3 regions of the Bradyrhizobium sp. Ken01 genome follow, and region 2 is predicted to be linked to each of the others. Evidence: riboswitches for the same ligand, from Rfam matches in the RefSeq annotation. Region 2 holds a riboswitch; each other region holds the start of a gene.

Region 1 (5,782 bases), on a different contig from region 2:
GCGACAAGACGCGCATTGCCGAGTTCGATCTGCCCGTCCGCGACGCCGCTGAAGCGGACTATCGCAAGGGCGTGGACGATTGGCACGATGCCGTCGCCGCAACCTGGTCGGAGACGATCGCAGATCATCTCGAAGGCGAGGGCAAGGTCGCGCTGCTGATCTGGGGCGATCCCTCGCTTTATGATTCCTCGCTGCGCATTGCGCGGCGGCTCAATCCCTCGCCAAAGATCGAGGCCGTTCCCGGCATCACCTCGATCCAGGCGCTGTGCGCGGCGCATGCGCTGCCGCTCAATGACATCGGCGAGCCTTTTCTCGTCACGACCGGACGCCGCTTGCGCGATGGTGGCTGGCCGGCAGGTGTCGATACCGTGGTGGTGATGCTCGACGGCGGCACGGCGTTCCAGTCGCTTGATCCGGCCGGCCTGCACATCTGGTGGGGGGCCTATCTCGGCATGCCCGATCAGATTATCATGTCCGGCGCGCTGGCCGAGATCGGCTCGCGTATCGTCGCCGTGCGGCAAGAGGCGCGCGAGCGGCATGGCTGGATCATGGACAGTTACATCCTCAAGCGCAGGCCGTGAGGCAAGCGAGGCAGCATGCTCCCCGAATGGGTCACCCAACAATGCCCCGATATCTCCGCAGTCCACCGCGAGGCGGCGGTGGCGCGGCAGGCGCAACTGACGAAACCGACCGGCGCGCTCGGCCGGCTCGAGCAGCTCGCGATCGAGCTTGCGGGCCTGCAAGCAACCGATCAGCCGCGCGCGGCGCGGGTGCCGATCATCATCTTCGCCGGCGATCACGGCATCGTCGCGCAGGGCGTCTCGGCCTATCCGCAAGAAGTGACCATCGCGATGCTGGCGAATTTCGCCTCCGGCGGTGCCGCGATCTCGGTGCTCGCGCGTGAGCTAGGCTCCAGCCTTCAGGTTATCGACGCCGGCACGCTGGCGCAGGAGGAGATGGCTGGAATCGTGACCGACAAGCCGCGCAACGGCACGCGCGATTTCAGCGTCGAAGCTGCGCTCACCCCCACGGAGCTGGCATTTGCGTTCGAAGCCGGCCGACGTGCAGTGACCCGCGCGCAGGCCGGCCAGCCCGATCTTTTGATCTTCGGCGAAATGGGCATCGGCAACACCACGACTTCGGCGGCGATCGCGGCCGGCTTGCTCGGCGTGAGCGCGGAGGAGATCGCGGGCAGCGGCACCGGCATCGACGCGGCTGGCCGTGCGCACAAGGCGCGGGTGATCGACGCTGCGATCGCGCGCCATGGCATTGCAGGCGCTTCGCCCGAAAAGATCCTGTGCGCCGTCGGCGGCCTCGAGATCGCGGCCATCTGCGGTGCAATCATCGCAGCAGCGCAGCGCTGCATCCCCGTGTTGATCGACGGCTTCATCGTGTCGGTCGCGGCGCTGGCGGCGGCGCGGCTCAACCCGTCGTGCCAGCCGTTCCTGCTGGCTTCGCACCAGTCGGCGGAGCAGGGACATCGGCTGGTGCTTCGCGCGCTGAACGTGCAGCCGCTGATCAGCCTCGATCTCAGGCTCGGCGAAGGGTCGGGCGCGGCCATCGCGCTGCCGCTGGTGCGGTCGGCCTGCGCCCTCCACAACGGCATGGCGACCTTTGCGCAGGCCAATGTGCCTGATCGTCCCGCCTGATCAAATCATCGGTTGATTGACGCAGACGACGCGCCAGCCGGTCGCGAGCCGGTCGATCCGCGTCAGCGACAGCGGATCGATCACAAAGCGCAGGGCCGCCTGTGGCGTCAGATCCAGCGCGATGCACAGCGCCGCGCGGATCGTGCCGGAATGCACGACGAGCGTTGCGGCCCCGGTGCCGATCTTCGACAAACCTAGCCGGGCGCGCGCGACCTGTTCCTCAAAGCTTTCGCCGCCCGGGGGCCGTCCGCGCGCCGCATCGTTCCAGAACCGTGCATAGGCCTCGCCACCGGTCGCGGCGAGTTCGTCATGCCGACGGCCGGTCCAGTCGCCAAAATTCTGCTCACTGAATTCGTCCAGCTGCAACGGCTCGAGCCCCAGCGCGCGGGCCGTTTCGACCGTGCGCCGCGACGGGCTCGCATAGCTCGCGGCGTCCCGCGGCAGGCGCTGCCGCAGCGCCTCCAGCTGCGCGCGATCGCCGAGATCGGCCGGCGCGTCGGCCGCATGGATCGTCCCCGTGACGCCATCGACGGGCGCGTGTCGTATCAGCCAGAGGAAGGTCTCGCCTTCCATGCTTATCTCCAGGGAAATTGGTCGCCGTGGCACTAACGCCGCAACTGGCACATTGACTCCGTCTGGATCGTAATCCTAGATGCTCGCGACGGTTTCCCCGAGAGGGGATGAAAAGGGAATGCGGTGCGGGGACATTGTCCCCAATGCCGTGGCTGCCCCCGCAACTGTAAGCGGCGAATCTTGCGTCACGTGCCACTGGGTGTCTCGGTCCCGGGAAGGCGACGCAAGGTACTGACCCGCGAGCCAGGAGACCTGCCGTCAGCCGTGGTCACACGCGAAGATGTCGGTCGGGGAGTACAGACATTCGGCTTCATCGGAAGGCTTATAAGCCCGAAGATGGGACCTTGGTTCGCTGTGACGTGCCACTGACGTCATACCGAGGTCCAAGACCGTGTCTCCTGTTCGTATTGTACGACCGCGCGCGTTCCTGCTCGCATCCGCCGTGCTGACATCCTTTGCCGTGCTTGATCCGCCCGCCGCGCTGGCGCAGCAGGCCCGCGAACCTCTGCCGCCGGTCGAGGTAACGCCCGCCCAATCCCGCAAGCCGGCCAAGCCCGCCGCGCGGGAGGCGCAGGGCCCGCGCCGCGCGGCTGCGCGCAGGCCAACGGTCGCATCTGTAACGCCTAAGCTTGTCGTGCCGACCGCGGCAGCACAGACGCCGCTCAACACCAATGCCGTTGCGGAAAGCGCCTCGCGCCTTGGCCTGACCGTGCGCGAAACGCCCGCGACCGTGGAGGTGATCTCGGCCGCAACCATGCGCGAGCAGGGCTACCGCACCGTGTCCGACGTCGCGCAGGGCGCGGTGGGCGTCACATCCGGCGACAATCCGGCCGAGCCTTCGGCTTTCTCCATGCGCGGCTTCACCAACAGCCAGATCAACACGCTCTACAACGGCATCAAGATCGGTCCGCAGAACATGACCTCGCGGATCACCGACACGGCCAATCTGGAGGCCGTCGAATTCCTGAAGGGTCCGGCGTCGCTGATGTCAGGCGAGGGCGCCGCCGGCGGCGCGATCAACTTCGTCACCAAGCAGCCGCACACCGGTCCGATCCGGAACGAGGCGGATTTCTCCTGGGACTCACTGAACTCGTTCCGGGCGCATTACGGCTCGGGCGGCAGCACCAATGTGCAGGGGCTCGATTATCGCTTTGACGTCAGCCGTTCCTCGCTCAACGGCTTTGCCGACGACACCAACACCAAGACGCTCGACGTGTCGGGCCAGCTCAACTACCGCATCTCCGACAGCCTCAAGGTCTGGAGCGCCATCGAGTACCGCGAGGATCGCTCGAAAGCCTATTGGGGCGTGCCGCTGGTGCCGATCGCCTTCAGCGGCTCGCATGCGACGACGGGCATCGTGTCCGGCAGTTATTTCAACAAGACTGATCTTGGGGCCGTCACGATCGACGACCGCACCTTCAACACCAACTACAACGTGCTCGACAACAAGAACGTAGCGAAGGAGGTCTGGCTGCGCGGCGGTTTCGAGCTGAAGCTGGCGCCCGACCTGACGCTGAAAAGCCAGGCCTATGGTTACGGCGCAGAGCGCACCTGGTTCAACAATGAGATCGAGGCGTTCAATTCCGGTACGAACCTGGTGGACCGTGAGCGCTTCTATGTCGCGCACAGCCAACGCCTGGTCGGCAACATCACCGACTTGATCTGGGATGCGAATATCGCCGGCTTTGACAACCGCTTGGTCACGACGCTGTCCTCAAGCTATCTTGATTTCGTGAGGCCGGGCGCCGCGAATTTCCCCGGCGATTCCGTTCCACTGGTCGATCCGCCTCGCGGCTATTACGGCCTGCTCACCATTCAGCAGCAGACTGCGCGCATCGATAATGAGGCGCTGTCATTCGAGGACCGGCTGAAGCTCACGCGCAGCTTTTCGCTAGTCGGCGGCCTGCGCGTCGAGCATATCGGGCTCGACCGCAATTCGACCGACAAGTTCGGTCTGGAGAAGGCGAACTTCCCGTTCTCGCAATCGTGGGCCCCGACCACCGGCCGTATCGGCTATACGTGGGAAGCCGTTCCGGGCCTGACCTTCTTCAGCCAATATGCGACCGGCGCCGACATCGCAGCCAACAACATCTTCCTGCTCAATCCGACCGATCCGCTCAACCTGACCACCGCGCGCACCTATGAGACCGGCGTCAAGCATCTGTTCTGGGACAACCGGGCGGAGTGGTCGTTCTCGGCCTACGACATCCTGCGCAAGAACGTCTATGCCGCGGCCGGCGGCATGCAGCTCAATCTTGCCGGACGGCAGGAATCGAAGGGCGTCGAGCTTGCGGCGTCCGTGCGTCCGATCGAGCCTCTGCGTCTCTGGGGCAACATCGCCTATGTCGATGCGCGCTACGCCGACTACGATTTTGTCGGCGGCTCGTTCTCCGGCAACACGCCGCCGAACGTGCCGCGCGTCGTCGCCAACGCCGGCGCGTCGTACCGGTTCTTCACGCCCTGGGCGGTCGAGCTCGGCATCACCGGCCGCCATGTCGGCGACCGCTACAACACCGATGCCAACACCGTGACGTTGAAGGCCTACACCGTCGCGGACGTCTATGCTTTCGTCGACATCCCCAAGACCGTGTTCAATGCGGTCGATCAGGCCCGCCTGACCTTCCGGGTGCGCAACATCGCCGACAAGCGTTACGCGATCTGGGGCGATCCGTTCTATCCCGACCAGATCCTGCTGGGCGCGCCGCGCACCTATGAAATCTCGGCCGCGTTCAAATGGTAGGACGCTGATCGATGATGCGCGCGATCGTCCTGCTGCATCGATGGCTCGGGGTCGCGTTCTGCCTGCTGTTCGCGATGTGGTTCGCGACGGGAATCGTGATGCACTTCGTTCCGTTTCCGTCGTTGACGGAATCTGAACGCTTTGCCGGGCTCGTGCCGCTGGCTAGCGCGCAGATGAAGATCACGGTCGCCGACGCGGTGGCTGCGAGCGGGATCGCGGATGCGACACGCGTTCGCCTGATCCAGCGCAGCGACGGACAGGTCTATGTCGTCTCGGGGCCGTCGCGCGCGGGCGCAGTCCGCGCCTCCGATGGGGCCGACGCGTCGGTCAAATCATTCGACGTCGCGCTAGCCATCGCGCGAGATCACGCACGCAGCCGTGGGCTTGATGCCGCGCGGGCCGCGATCGTTGCGCGTTCGGACTACGATCAATGGAGCGTGCCGAACGGCTTTGACCGCCACCGGCCCTTGTTTCGGGCTGCCCTGGGCGACTCCGCGGGAACGGAGGTCTATGTCTCCTTGCTCACTGGCGAGATCGTCCTGGATACGACGCGCAGCGAGCGCGGATGGAATCTCGCCGGAAGTGTGCTGCACTGGATCTATCCAACAGTCCTGCGAAGCAACTGGTCGTTGTGGGATCGGGTGGTCTGGACCTTGTCGCTGCTGGCCCTGATCGCGGCTTTGCTAGGCGCTGTGCTCGGACTTGCGCGGATCAAACCTCAAAGCGGCCTGATCGGTTCACCCTATCGCGGCTGGCATGCGCTGCATCATCTCGTCGGACTTGCGGCGATGCTCTTCGTGCTGACCTGGATTTTCAGTGG
Region 2 (5,782 bases):
CCCTGCTCCAGCTGGTCTAAAATAGTTGCGAGTGGCTGAGTGCGGCCAAGCGACGCTCACGAGCACCGCCATGCCTACTCGGCACCAGGCATGAGGCTGAGTGCAATTCGGTCTGCAAGGCCAGTGTCGCTCGTCCCGCCGCCACTTCATTTCCCTCCGAAGCTTGTTATACCACAAGCCCGTTTTGGCAAGCCTCCAGCGAGTCCTCCGCGCAGCTAGCGTTGCAGCCATGAGCGAGGCTTGCACAAACCTCCAGTCGGGGTGTGTGACCGGAGGTTTGCCGAGATCCAACGTAGACCTGCGTCCGTTGGCGGTTTTTGCCGTCGCCGGTTGAGGAAGCGTCAGCCTCGCTTGCCCCCGCGCTGACGTGCCAAACAAACCGACGGACGCTTCCAGCGTCAAGTCGCGACTGACTCTCGCAAGAGGGCCCGAGGGCTCGTAGCCTGAAATTGAAGCGACCTGTTGCTGTCGCAGATGCAACATGGTCTCAGACCCGGGACAGCCGAATTGGGCAAATTGCCCAACATTGAGCGCGTCTGCGTTTGGCACGGCATTTGAAAGGGATCGCCCATGGCATCGCTCGCCTAAGGAGTCGGAAGGCATGGCTTACAAGATCGTCGCTTCGCAATGCACCGTTTGTGGCGCATGTGAGTTCGAGTGTCCCAACGCGGCGATCAGTCTGAAGCGCGACATTTACGTTATCGATGCCAAAAAATGTACGGAGTGCGAGGGCCATTGCGACACGCCGCAATGCGCGGTGGTCTGTCCGGTCCCTGACACCTGTGTCCCGTCCAAGACAGGATAGGCAGCCCGCGACCAAAAGGCCTCATCGCTCGATTTCGCGAACGAAGTTGTAGATGTGGGACCTTGAGGAGACCACGACCGCATGGGGCGCATCGAGGTCGATTAACATCGTTATGAGCTTAAGGCGCTGAGCGACTCCGAGGAACCCCTCAAAGGGCTCTGTCGGAGGACACCGTCGAATTTGTCACGAACAAGGACAAGGCCCTCGATGCTCAGTGGCCGCGTTAAGGCCTATCGTCGCTCGCCGCGAGTCGAGGCGAGGCAGACCGGCGTCGAGCGGCCACCGACGCATCGAAGCCGACGCAAAAGTCGCTCAGCACGTGAACACCTAGTGCACCGAGAAGATCATCTTGGCCAACCTCACGGAGCGGTCGACCTCGTGCCTGGTCGCGGGCCCGCCGAACACCAAGGAGCCGACCTGATCATCCGTGCGGTCCTGGAGCAATCCGGCTTTCGAAATTTTTAGGGAGCCTCGTGGGCTGTGACCAAACGGATGCCGGCCGAGGATGATCGCACCTTCCTGACGCGCAGGTTCGAAAAGCTGCTGACGGAAGGTCGCCTCCTCGCGATCACACAGATACCGAAAGCGGCCCGGGTTCGTTCCGGTGGTGGAGCTCAACCGTTACGCGAGCAGGGAGCGAATGCATTTCACAAGCGGAGCCTCCACGGATCAGGGCGTGTTCACCAGGCCGCGAGCAAGACCGTCGTACCCGCCTAGTGCGCTCGTAATCGCTTGGGCAATGTCGCAGCGAGAATCGGTAGGTTGACGCATCGATCCTCGTGCGCATAATTTCAAGCCGTCGCGGTCTCCGGATTTCGTTTGATCCGGAGCTAAGAGGGAAGCCGGTGCAATGCCGGCGCTGCCCCCGCAACTGTAAGCGGCGAGCCGCTGTCCAACGAAGTCACTGAAGCCATGCGGCTTCGGGAAGGCCGGACAGCAGCGACGACCCGTGAGCCAGGAGACCTGCCTCGACAAGATATCGTCCACGGGCGGGGCGTCCCGGTGTGCGCCAAGCAGTTGTCGCTCACGCGATGTTCGCTGTCTGCGTCCGCCATGGCCTTTGCCCCAACATGGGGTCTAAGCTATGTCAATCCTTTCGCTTCCCGTTGCCACACTGGGGACGTCACGCATCGGCCCACGACGCGAACTCAAATTCGCACTCGAGAGCTACTGGGCGGGAAAATCCAGCGAAGCCGAGCTCCTCGAGGCGGGGAGTGGACTTCGTGCCGCTAATTGGGCACGGCAGAAATCCCGCGGTGCGACCGTCATTCCTTCGAATGACTTCTCGCTCTACGACCATGTGCTCGATACCAGCCTAATGGTTGGCGCCATTCCCGACGTTTACGGCTGGAACGAAGGTCCTGTGTCGCTTAAAACCTACTTCACCATGGCGCGTGGCGCTCAAGACGGTGGTCACGCTCAGCATGGGCCCGGCGTAGCCGCACAGGAGATGACGAAGTGGTTCGATACGAACTACCACTACATGGTGCCGGAATTTCACCAGGATCAGATCTTTAAGTATGCCTCTCGGAAGCCGATCGAGGAATATGAGGAGGCAAGAAGCCTCGGTTATCAGACGCGGCCCGTCCTAGTGGGCCCAGTCACTTTCCTGAAGCTCGGCAAAAGCGTAAATCCCGCATTCAATCCGCTGTCGCTGCTTGATCGACTCCTCCCCGTCTATGTCGATGTTCTCCGCGAACTAGCCTCGCGCGGCGCTGAATGGGTTCAGCTCGACGAGCCATGCCTAGTGATGGACGTCGACGAAGCATCTCGGGCCGCTGTCCGCCGGGCCTATGCTCATTTCGCTAAGGCCGTGCCGGCCCTTAAAATCATGGTGGCCACATACTTCGGGGGTGTCGGCGACAATCTTGAAACAGTCTTGGCCTTGCCCGTTGCCGGGGTTCATGTCGACCTGGTTCGTGCACCTGACCAGTTGGACGCGATTGTCGCCAGAGCAGGTAGAGATCTCGTGGTCTCGCTCGGTGTCGTTGATGGTCGCAACGTGTGGCGCTCTAATCTGCCGGCGCTACTCGACCAACTTGCTCCTATGGTCAAAAAACTGGGCAGGGACCGTGTTCAGATTGCCCCCTCCTGCTCGCTGCTTCATGTTCCGACCGACATTGAACTAGAGATCGATCTCGATCCCAATCTGAAGACGTGGTTGGCGTTCTCAGTGCAGAAGATCAAGGAACTTTCGATATTGGGCAAAGCGCTGGCTGGCCATGCTGCCGACGTGACCGATGAACTCACGCTCTCAGAGGATGCATCCGTCACCCGCGAAACATCGCCGAAGATCCACAGTGCGAACGTCGCCGGACGAATGGCCGCGATCGACGATAGCATGCGTCGCCGTCGCAGTGCGTTCACCCAGCGCGCCGACGTCCAGCGCGTCGCCTTCGCATTGCCGATGTTTCCAACCACAACCATCGGATCCTTTCCGCAAACGGCGGACGTCCGCAATGCGCGTGCAGCTCATGCGCGGGGAGCGCTGAATGACACGCAGTACGAGCAGCTTCTGAAAGCGGAGACAGCCCATACCGTGCATTGGCAGGAAGATATCGGCCTGGACGTGCTCGTACACGGTGAGTTCGAGCGCAATGACATGGTTCAATACTTTGGCGAGCAGCTGTTGGGTTTCGCATTCACCAAGCACGGCTGGGTTCAGTCTTATGGCTCGCGGTGCGTTCGTCCTCCTATCCTGTTTGGAGATGTCTCCCGCCCGAAGCCCATGACCGTTAAATGGTGGCGACATGCGCAGTCTCTGACCAAAAAACCCGTCAAGGCTATGCTGACCGGACCGGTGACGATCCTGAACTGGTCGTTTGTCCGTGACGACATCCCGCGGAGCGAGACATGCCGACAGATCGCTCTCGCGATCCGAGACGAGGTCATCGACCTTGAGGCGGCTGGAGCGACCATGATCCAGATCGACGAGGCTGCGTTGCGGGAGGGATTGCCACTGCGCAAATCGCAGTGGAAGGACTATCTAGATTGGGCAGTGGACAGTTTCCGTGTTTGCTCCTCCGCTGTCGCTGACGGAACTCAGATCCATACGCACATGTGCTATTCCGAGTTCAACGAAATCATCGATGCGATCGCAGCAATGGATGCCGACGTCATTTCAATCGAGGCGTCGCGCTCCAAAATGGAATTGCTCGACGCTTTCAAGAGCTACAAATATCCTAATGAAATCGGGCCGGGCGTCTATGACATTCATTCACCGCGCATTCCCGCAGCAGCCGAGATCAAGCAGCTGATTGTGTTGGCGCGGCAGCGGGTTTCCGATCGGCAGCTCTGGATCAATCCCGACTGCGGACTGAAAACTCGAAGATGGGAGGAGGTGCGTCCCGCGCTCGTCAATATGGTGGCCGCCGCACGCGAGTTGCGGGCCGAGGCATGATCGTACGGAGCGTGTCGCCAACCTATCTGTGAATAAGATGAACGCGCTTTGGGAGCTCGCGATAACCTTGCGAGCTTCCAAAGTTTCCAGCGCCTACGAATGCCGGTTTGCCCCGGCGGAGGCGATCGCATACAGCGGCGACAAGCTCGAATCCGGCGGACGACCGCATGCCGGCCATACCGATTAGGTGACATATTCCCAGTCACTTGCGCTCGACGCGAACCACGATCCTATCGCTTCATTTATCCATCCCATGGATGCGTCCCATCACAACAATCTATTTTACCGCCCTTGCGGAATTTCATACCTAATTTGCGCCTTCGCGCGGTCTTCGGGAAGATTTGCTGGTATTCGGCGGTGCCAAAATACTGGCGCGTGACGGCAAACTGACGGTTGAGTTTCAGGGCTCGGCAGTCAAACCGCCTGCGCGATGGATCCCAGCTCCGTCAAGGCGCTGCCCGTGCCAACCGGACAGCTGGCAAGTGGTGAGCAAGTCCTGAAGTTTACGACAGGAGCGGAAGGCAAGCGGCTCGCTAACTTGTGCAGAGCGATATCCGCTTCTTGTTGTTTGACGGCGAGTGCCCTCGTCGTAAGTCGATCGCCGGTAGTCCTCCCTACCGACGAAAGCTGGAACGATGCGGAAAGCAGCGTCGCTCCCGCGTGACTTTCGCCCGGCCTCGCATTGAGGCCGGGCGGCTTTTTATGTGCCTGCTTATCAGTGACAGCAGGGGATCATTCATTTTGGCGTCATTGCGGGACCCCGGGTTCTTGGAGCGCATCTGTTGCTGTTCGGCAGGGCATGAGGCCGGTGCTGCTAAGGCTATCTGTCTATTGAAGGCTTTGGTGTCGTGTTGGTGCGCGTCGGCAGTATCGGATATTCGATCTTAGGCAGCCGACCGGTCAGCGAATTCAGAAATGAGATAATGTCGTTTTCCTCTCTATCGCTAAGCTTGGTGCCGAGCTGGATTTCACTCATCAGGGCAACAGCTTGCTTCAGGCTCCAAACCTGTCCCGAATGAAAGTAAGGGGCTCGCAACGCGACGTTTCGCAATGGCGCCGCGCGGAAGACATATTCGTCGCCGACCGCCCTGGTGACCGCAAACCGGCCCTTATCGGCGTCCGGAAGCACGCTTGCGTCCGGCTTTTTCATCACGCCGAACGGGAAGTAGGCCTGTCCACCGAGATTGATACCATTGTGGCAAGAGGAACATCCCTTCGCCATAAACAGTGCCAACCCTGACTTCTGCTGATCATCGAGGGCATGTGTATTGCCCTCCAGATACTGATCGAATGGAGCCGCAGGTGTAATGAGAGTCGCTTCAAAAGCCTCGATCGCCTTCGCAAAATTTTCAAAGGTGACCGGCCTCGCTTCGTTCGGAAAAGCGTTCTTGAACAAGACGACATAGCCGGGCATTGAGTTCAAGATACCGAGCACATGATCTGGAGTCGCATTCATTTCGGCACTCGCCTGCACCGGGCCGGTGGCCTGCGCCTTGAGGTCCGCGGCGCGTCCGTCCCAAAATTGCGCCGCATTGAACACTGCGTTGTAGACAGTTGGGGCCCGGCGCAGGCCGACC
Region 3 (5,782 bases), on a different contig from region 2:
TGCGGCGATCAGGGCATCGACCGGGCCAGTGTCGGCCGCGGTGAGATAGGAGCGATAGAAGGCCACGAGCGCTCGCGGCCTGCCCTCACCCAACGCCGGCGCGGCAATGACACCGCGCGCCGGATCGTAAAAGCCCATCTCAGGAACGGTCGTCTCCCCGATCACGGGGCCGGCATAGAGGCCCGAGGCCAGTGCAAGCTGCGCGATCGCGGCTTGCGATGCGACGGGGCCGCCGGTGTCGCAGAGCACCTTGAGCCGTCGCAGGGTCGAGACCGGCAGGGTCGAATATTCATCCAGCCGCGCGTCGTCGCGGCCGTCGGCCGGCAACACGGCCAGCACGATGCCGCGCTCCTTCGCCAGTTGCTGCAGGGCCGCGAGCCCATACGACCAATAGGATTCCCCGCCGATCAGACGCACGAGGATGCCGCGCGCCTGCGCCAGAGTGCGCTCGATATAGGTGTCGACCGAGAGCGGGTGACGGAGTTCGGCGAGATTGACCAGCCGTAGCGATGGCAGGCTGTCGCGGCCACGGCGCCAGCCGGCCGCGAACGCGGCAAGATCGGAATCCGAATACGAGAGCACCACGAGATCGGCCGGGTCCTGGCCGATGTCCCTTGGTATCGCGGTCTCCTCGAGACCGCGGCTCTCGCGGAAGACGACGTGCATCAGATGCTGAGTCCTGCCCTGATCGCGGCCTCGTCGATATCGCCGTGCTCGCCGATCACGACGAGCTTTGATCGCCTCGCACCCACGCCCCAAGGCTTGTCGAACTGGTGGCGCACGCGCTCGCCGACCGCTTGCAGCAAGAGGCGCATCGGCTTGCCTTCCATCGCGATGTAACCCTTGACGCGCAGCACATTCTGCTCGCGCGCCAGACGCTGAACGGATGCAACCAGCGCGTCGATATCGGCGACTTCAGGAAGATCAATCACGACGGACGCAAAATCGTCGTGCTCGTGATCCTCCTCGCCGTCGTGATGCGAGGGACGCGCGGCGAGATCGTTCTCGGCGGCAGCACCGAGACCGAGGATGAGACGCGCGTCGATCGCGCCGTCGGTGATCGCCAGCATCGGGACGCGACGCGGCATCTCGGCGGTGATCGCCGCCTTGGCCGCTTCGAGACCTGCCGCGTCCGCAAGGTCCGCCTTGGTCAACAGCACGATGTCGGCGCAGGCGATCTGGTCCTCGAACACTTCCGACAGCGGGGTCTCGTGATCGAGATTTTCATCGGCCGCACGCTGCGCCTCGACGGCCGCAGGGTCGGGCGCGAAACGGCCGGCGGCGACAGCTTCGGCATCGGCCAGCGCGATCACGCCGTCGACCGTGATGCGCGAACGGATCTCCGGCCAGTCGAACGCCTTCAGCAAAGGCTTGGGCAGCGCCAGGCCCGAGGTCTCGATCAGGATATGATCGGGCCGGACCGGCCGCGACAGCAGCTTCTCCATGGTCGGAATGAAATCGTCCGCGACGGTGCAGCAGATGCAGCCATTGGCGAGCTCGATGATGTTCTCTTCCGGGCAATTCGCATCGGCGCAGGATTTCAGAATCTCGCCATCGACGCCCTCACTGCCGAACTCGTTGACGAGCACCGCGAGCTTCCTGCCGTTGGCGTTGGCAAGCAGATGCTGGATCAGCGTGGTCTTGCCGGAGCCGAGAAAGCCCGTGACGACCGTGACCGGGACTTTTGCGAGCGAATTCATTCGGCGGCCTCCGGCACGACGGCCATGGGGAAAATGGGGGGAATGCGGGCAAGCGATTGCTTGCGGAAGATCTCCGGGCGGCTGCGCCAGGACACAAGGCCGTCGGGCGCGGCCGCATAGGCCGCGGCGCCTGCGACGACGTCGATCGCATTCGCATCCGACAGACGGCCATAGACATAGGACCAGCGGCCAGGCGCGCTGAGCGCGACCGAGCAACCCTGGTTGCAAGCCGACAGGCATTCGACGGGAACCACGCTGACGCCGTCGGGCACGCCGGCCTCGAGGATCGCACCATGCAGACGTTTGCCGGGCGTCGTCTCGCCCTCGCCAAGCGTCTGGCCGGCGCGGCAGGTGATGCAGACATGAAGTGTGACGGTCATCGCTTCTTCCAGAATAAACAGCGGGAAGCGAAGAGGCCCACGAACCGTTCTTGCGAAGGCCCGTTTCCCCGTCGCGGAACACCCCGTCCGCCGGTCCAAAATCGTCCGCGCTGGCAGGTCTCCCGGCTTGCGGAGCAGGGTTTCCCCTTCGATCCCCGCCTTCCCGATCCCCAGGGGATCAGTGGCTTGGGCATCTCTCCGGTCACGGTCGCGGGGGCGGCTGCATTTTGGAACCAAATCTTGCCGATTCGGACCCTATCGCATTCCCTCTTCGCCTGTCGTAGGACAGGAACCAACGCCGGGCCACCATTTGCCCCCGACCGCCTCTTGTCAAGCCGAAGGACCCCGTCCGATGACGTCAGAACCGGATACCCAGACGGCCGACCAAACCGACGCCCGCCACGCCTCGAAAATGGCGAAGAAGAAGGCCGCCCGCGACAAGATCATGGCGACCAAGAGCGGCGAAAAGGGCCTCATCATCGTCCACACCGGCGCCGGCAAGGGCAAGTCCTCCTCCGCGTTCGGCATGATCGTCCGCTGCGTCGCCCATGGCTTCCCCTGCGCGGTCGTACAGTTCATCAAGGGCGCCTGGGACACGGGCGAGCGTCGCATGCTCACCGGCCATTTCGGTGACCTCTGCCAGTTCCACGCCATGGGCGAAGGTTTTACCTGGGAGACGCAGGATCGCGTCCGTGACATCGCCGCCGCGCGCGCCGGCTGGGAGAAGGCCAAGGAACTGATCCTCGACCAGAATCTCCGCATGGTCGTGCTCGACGAGATCAACATCGCGCTGCGCTACGACTATCTCGATATCGCGGAGGTCGTCGAATTCCTCACGACCTCGAAGCCGCCGATGACGCATGTCGTGCTCACCGGACGCAACGCCAAGGACGAGCTGATCGAGATCGCCGATCTCGTCACCGAGATGACGCTGGTCAAGCACCCCTTCCGCTACGGCATCAAGGCGCAAGCCGGCGTGGAGTTCTAAGAAACTCGCGATGGCGCGCGCATTGATGATCCAGGGGGCCGGCTCGGACGTGGGCAAGTCGCTCATCGTCGCCGGCCTCGCGCGCGCCTTTGTGCGACGCGGCCTGCGCGTGCTCCCGTTCAAGCCGCAGAACATGTCGAACAATGCGGCCGTCACCATCGACGGCGGCGAGATCGGCCGCGCCCAGGCACTCCAGGCACTGGCTGCTCGGGTCGAGCCGCACACCGACATGAATCCGGTGCTGCTCAAGCCCGAGACGGATGTCGGCGCGCAGGTGATCGTGCAGGGAAAACGCATCGCGACCGCGCGTGCGCGTGAATATGCGGCGATGAAACCGTCATTGATGGGCGCCGTGCTGGAGAGCTTCGAGCGGCTGAAGGCGCGCGCAGATCTCGTGCTGGTGGAGGGCGCCGGCAGCCCGGCCGAGGTGAACCTGCGCAAGGCCGACATCGCCAATATGGGCTTTGCGCGCAAGGCCGATGTGCCGGTCGTGCTGGTCGGCGACATCGACCGCGGCGGAGTCATCGCGCAACTCGTCGGCATCAAGACGGTGATCGACCCGGATGACGCCGCGATGATCCAGGGATTTGTCATCAACAAGTTCCGCGGCGATCCCACGCTGTTCGACGACGGCTACAGGCTGATCGAACAAAAGACCGCATGGCGCGGCTTCGGCGTGCTGCCCTGGTTCGCGCGCGCCGGCGAGCTGCCGGCCGAGGATGCGCTGGGCCTGAGCGATGCGCGCAAGCCGGGCCAATGCAAGATCGCCTGTCTCGCGCTGTCGCGGATCGCCAATTTCGACGATCTCGATCCGCTCAAGCTCGAGCCTGGCGTCGATCTCGTGATGGTGCGGCCGGGCGAAGCCATCGCCGGCGACGTGCGCCTCGTCATCATTCCCGGTTCGAAATCCACCCGCGGCGACCTCGCCTTCCTGCGCGCCCAGGGCTGGGACATCGATCTCCTGGCGCATCACCGCAGAGGCGGCCATGTGCTCGGCCTCTGCGGCGGATATCAGATGCTCGGACGCAGCGTCACGGATCCCGATGGGATCGAGGGCCCCGCGGGCGACACAGCGGGTCTCGGGCTTCTGGATGTCGCGACGGTGATGAGCCCGGAGAAGACGCTGACGCGTGTCGCGGCCGTGCATGCCGCGACGGATCAGCCGATCGAGGCTTATGAAATCCACATCGGGCGCACCGATGGGCCGGATCGCGCGCGGCCATTCGCAAGGCTGAATGGCGAACCGGAAGGCGCGATCTCGCGCGACGGACGCGTGCAAGGCAGCTATCTGCACGGCCTGTTCACGTCGGATGATTTCCGCAAGGCGTTTTTGGCGAAGCTCGACATTCCTGCCGGCGACGTGCCCTATCACGCCAGGGTCGAAAGCGCGCTCGATGCCCTCGCCAATCACATCGAAGCTCATCTCGACGTCGACGGCCTGCTCGCGCTAGCGCGCTAGAGCCTCGGCCAGGCGCGACCATTCGGATTCGCCGCCCGGAAGCCCGAGGCGCAGCCAATTCGGCTCTCGCGCGAACACGCGCGACCAGATATGGCGACGCGCCAGCTTCTCCTGCGCGGGAAGCGCGCCAGGCGTCCCGTAGAGACGAAACAGCTGCGTCCCGCCAACGAGCGTCCAGCCTTGCGACCGCACCATGCCATCGAGACGAACGCAGTCCCGCGCGAGCCGCGCGGACGTGGCCTCGGCCCAGGTATCATCACGCAGAGCTCGGCAGCCGATCGCGATCGCCGCTCCCGAGACCGGCCAAGGCCCCAATATCGCCGCGATCCTGCTGATGTCGGACGAATTGCCGAGCGCGAAACCGAGCCGCAGGCCGGCAAGGCCGTAAAACTTTCCGAAGGAGCGCAGAATCAACAGCCCCGGCCGATCCTCGGATGCAAGCGATAGCTGCGGGGCCGCATCGGCAAAACTCTCGTCGACGACGAGACGGCCGACGCGCGGCAGCACCGCCAGCAAATCCTTTGGCGTATGACATCGGCCGTCGGGATTGTTGGGATTGACAACAATGGCGAGGTCGGCGCCCACCAGCGCGTCGAGTTCCCCGACCTCCTGGACCTCCCAGCCCGCAGCCGAGAGGACCCCGGCATATTCGTTGTAGGTCGGCGCGAGGATGCGCGCGCGGCCGGGCAGCGCGAGTTGCGGCAGCAGTTGAATCGCGGCCTGTGCGCCGCCGAGCGCGACAACCGCCGCGCTCGTGCGATAAGCGTGCCGCGCCGCCTGATGCAGCGCCTCGATTTCGCCGCGGGACGGCAACGCGCTCCACGCGCGCGCGCTCACCTCGCCCACGGGATAAGGCAGGCGGTTGATCCCGGTCGACAGATCGATCCAATCCTCCGCGCGACCGCCGAAACGCTGCTGGGCCTGATCGAGATTTCCACCGTGCTCGCGCATGCGCTGTTCTTTCACGCGAAGGCCAGGATCGCAAGGACACCGGCGAGCAGCAGCATGGCGCGGCGGTAAACCGTCAATCCCCGATCGATATCGGCAGCAAGCGGATCGCGCGCACCCTCATTCAGCCATGGCTCGATTGTGGTGCTGCCGTGATAAATCCGTGGACCGCTGAGCCGCACATCAAGCGCACCCGCCATCGCTGCTTCCGGCCAGCCGGCATTGGGCGATCGATGTCGGCGTGCATCGCGCATCATGCACGACAGCGCCTCCGATCGCCGTGGCGCCAGCAGCACGAACAGACATC

Evidence for each region. A riboswitch is a leader RNA that binds a small molecule or an ion and turns the genes downstream of it on or off. The one in region 2 is predicted to bind cobalamin.
Region 1: linked by a shared signal. The riboswitch ahead of AC0L3S_RS01290 (TonB-dependent receptor) and the one ahead of metE (5-methyltetrahydropteroyltriglutamate--homocysteine S-methyltransferase) in region 2 are both predicted to bind cobalamin.
Region 3: linked by a shared signal. The riboswitch ahead of AC0L3S_RS01205 (DUF1636 family protein) and the one ahead of metE (5-methyltetrahydropteroyltriglutamate--homocysteine S-methyltransferase) in region 2 are both predicted to bind cobalamin.

Annotation. Positions count from the first base shown of each region.
Region 1 covers NZ_JBVVPC010000001.1:278,633-284,414, forward strand. Annotated here, with positions in the region: gene cobF (precorrin-6A synthase (deacetylating)) at 1-581, shown strand, start outside; gene cobT (nicotinate-nucleotide--dimethylbenzimidazole phosphoribosyltransferase) at 597-1,649, shown strand; gene AC0L3S_RS01285 (histidine phosphatase family protein) at 1,650-2,222, opposite strand; cobalamin riboswitch at 2,295-2,496, shown strand; gene AC0L3S_RS01290 (TonB-dependent receptor) at 2,614-4,962, shown strand; gene AC0L3S_RS01295 (PepSY domain-containing protein) at 4,974-5,782, shown strand, end outside.
Region 2 covers NZ_JBVVPC010000016.1:23,301-29,082, reverse strand. Annotated here, with positions in the region: gene AC0L3S_RS17325 (EAL domain-containing response regulator) at 1-25, shown strand, start outside; gene AC0L3S_RS17320 (4Fe-4S binding protein) at 602-805, shown strand; gene AC0L3S_RS17315 (hypothetical protein) at 1,133-1,423, opposite strand; cobalamin riboswitch at 1,591-1,790, shown strand; gene metE (5-methyltetrahydropteroyltriglutamate--homocysteine S-methyltransferase) at 1,890-4,205, shown strand; gene AC0L3S_RS17305 (cytochrome-c peroxidase) at 5,026-5,782, opposite strand, start outside.
Region 3 covers NZ_JBVVPC010000001.1:260,736-266,517, reverse strand. Annotated here, with positions in the region: gene cobN (cobaltochelatase subunit CobN) at 1-666, opposite strand, end outside; gene cobW (cobalamin biosynthesis protein CobW) at 666-1,700, opposite strand; gene AC0L3S_RS01205 (DUF1636 family protein) at 1,697-2,080, opposite strand; cobalamin riboswitch at 2,176-2,392, opposite strand; gene cobO (cob(I)yrinic acid a,c-diamide adenosyltransferase) at 2,433-3,068, shown strand; gene AC0L3S_RS01195 (cobyric acid synthase) at 3,079-4,527, shown strand; gene cobD (threonine-phosphate decarboxylase CobD) at 4,516-5,478, opposite strand; gene cbiB (adenosylcobinamide-phosphate synthase CbiB) at 5,490-5,782, opposite strand, start outside.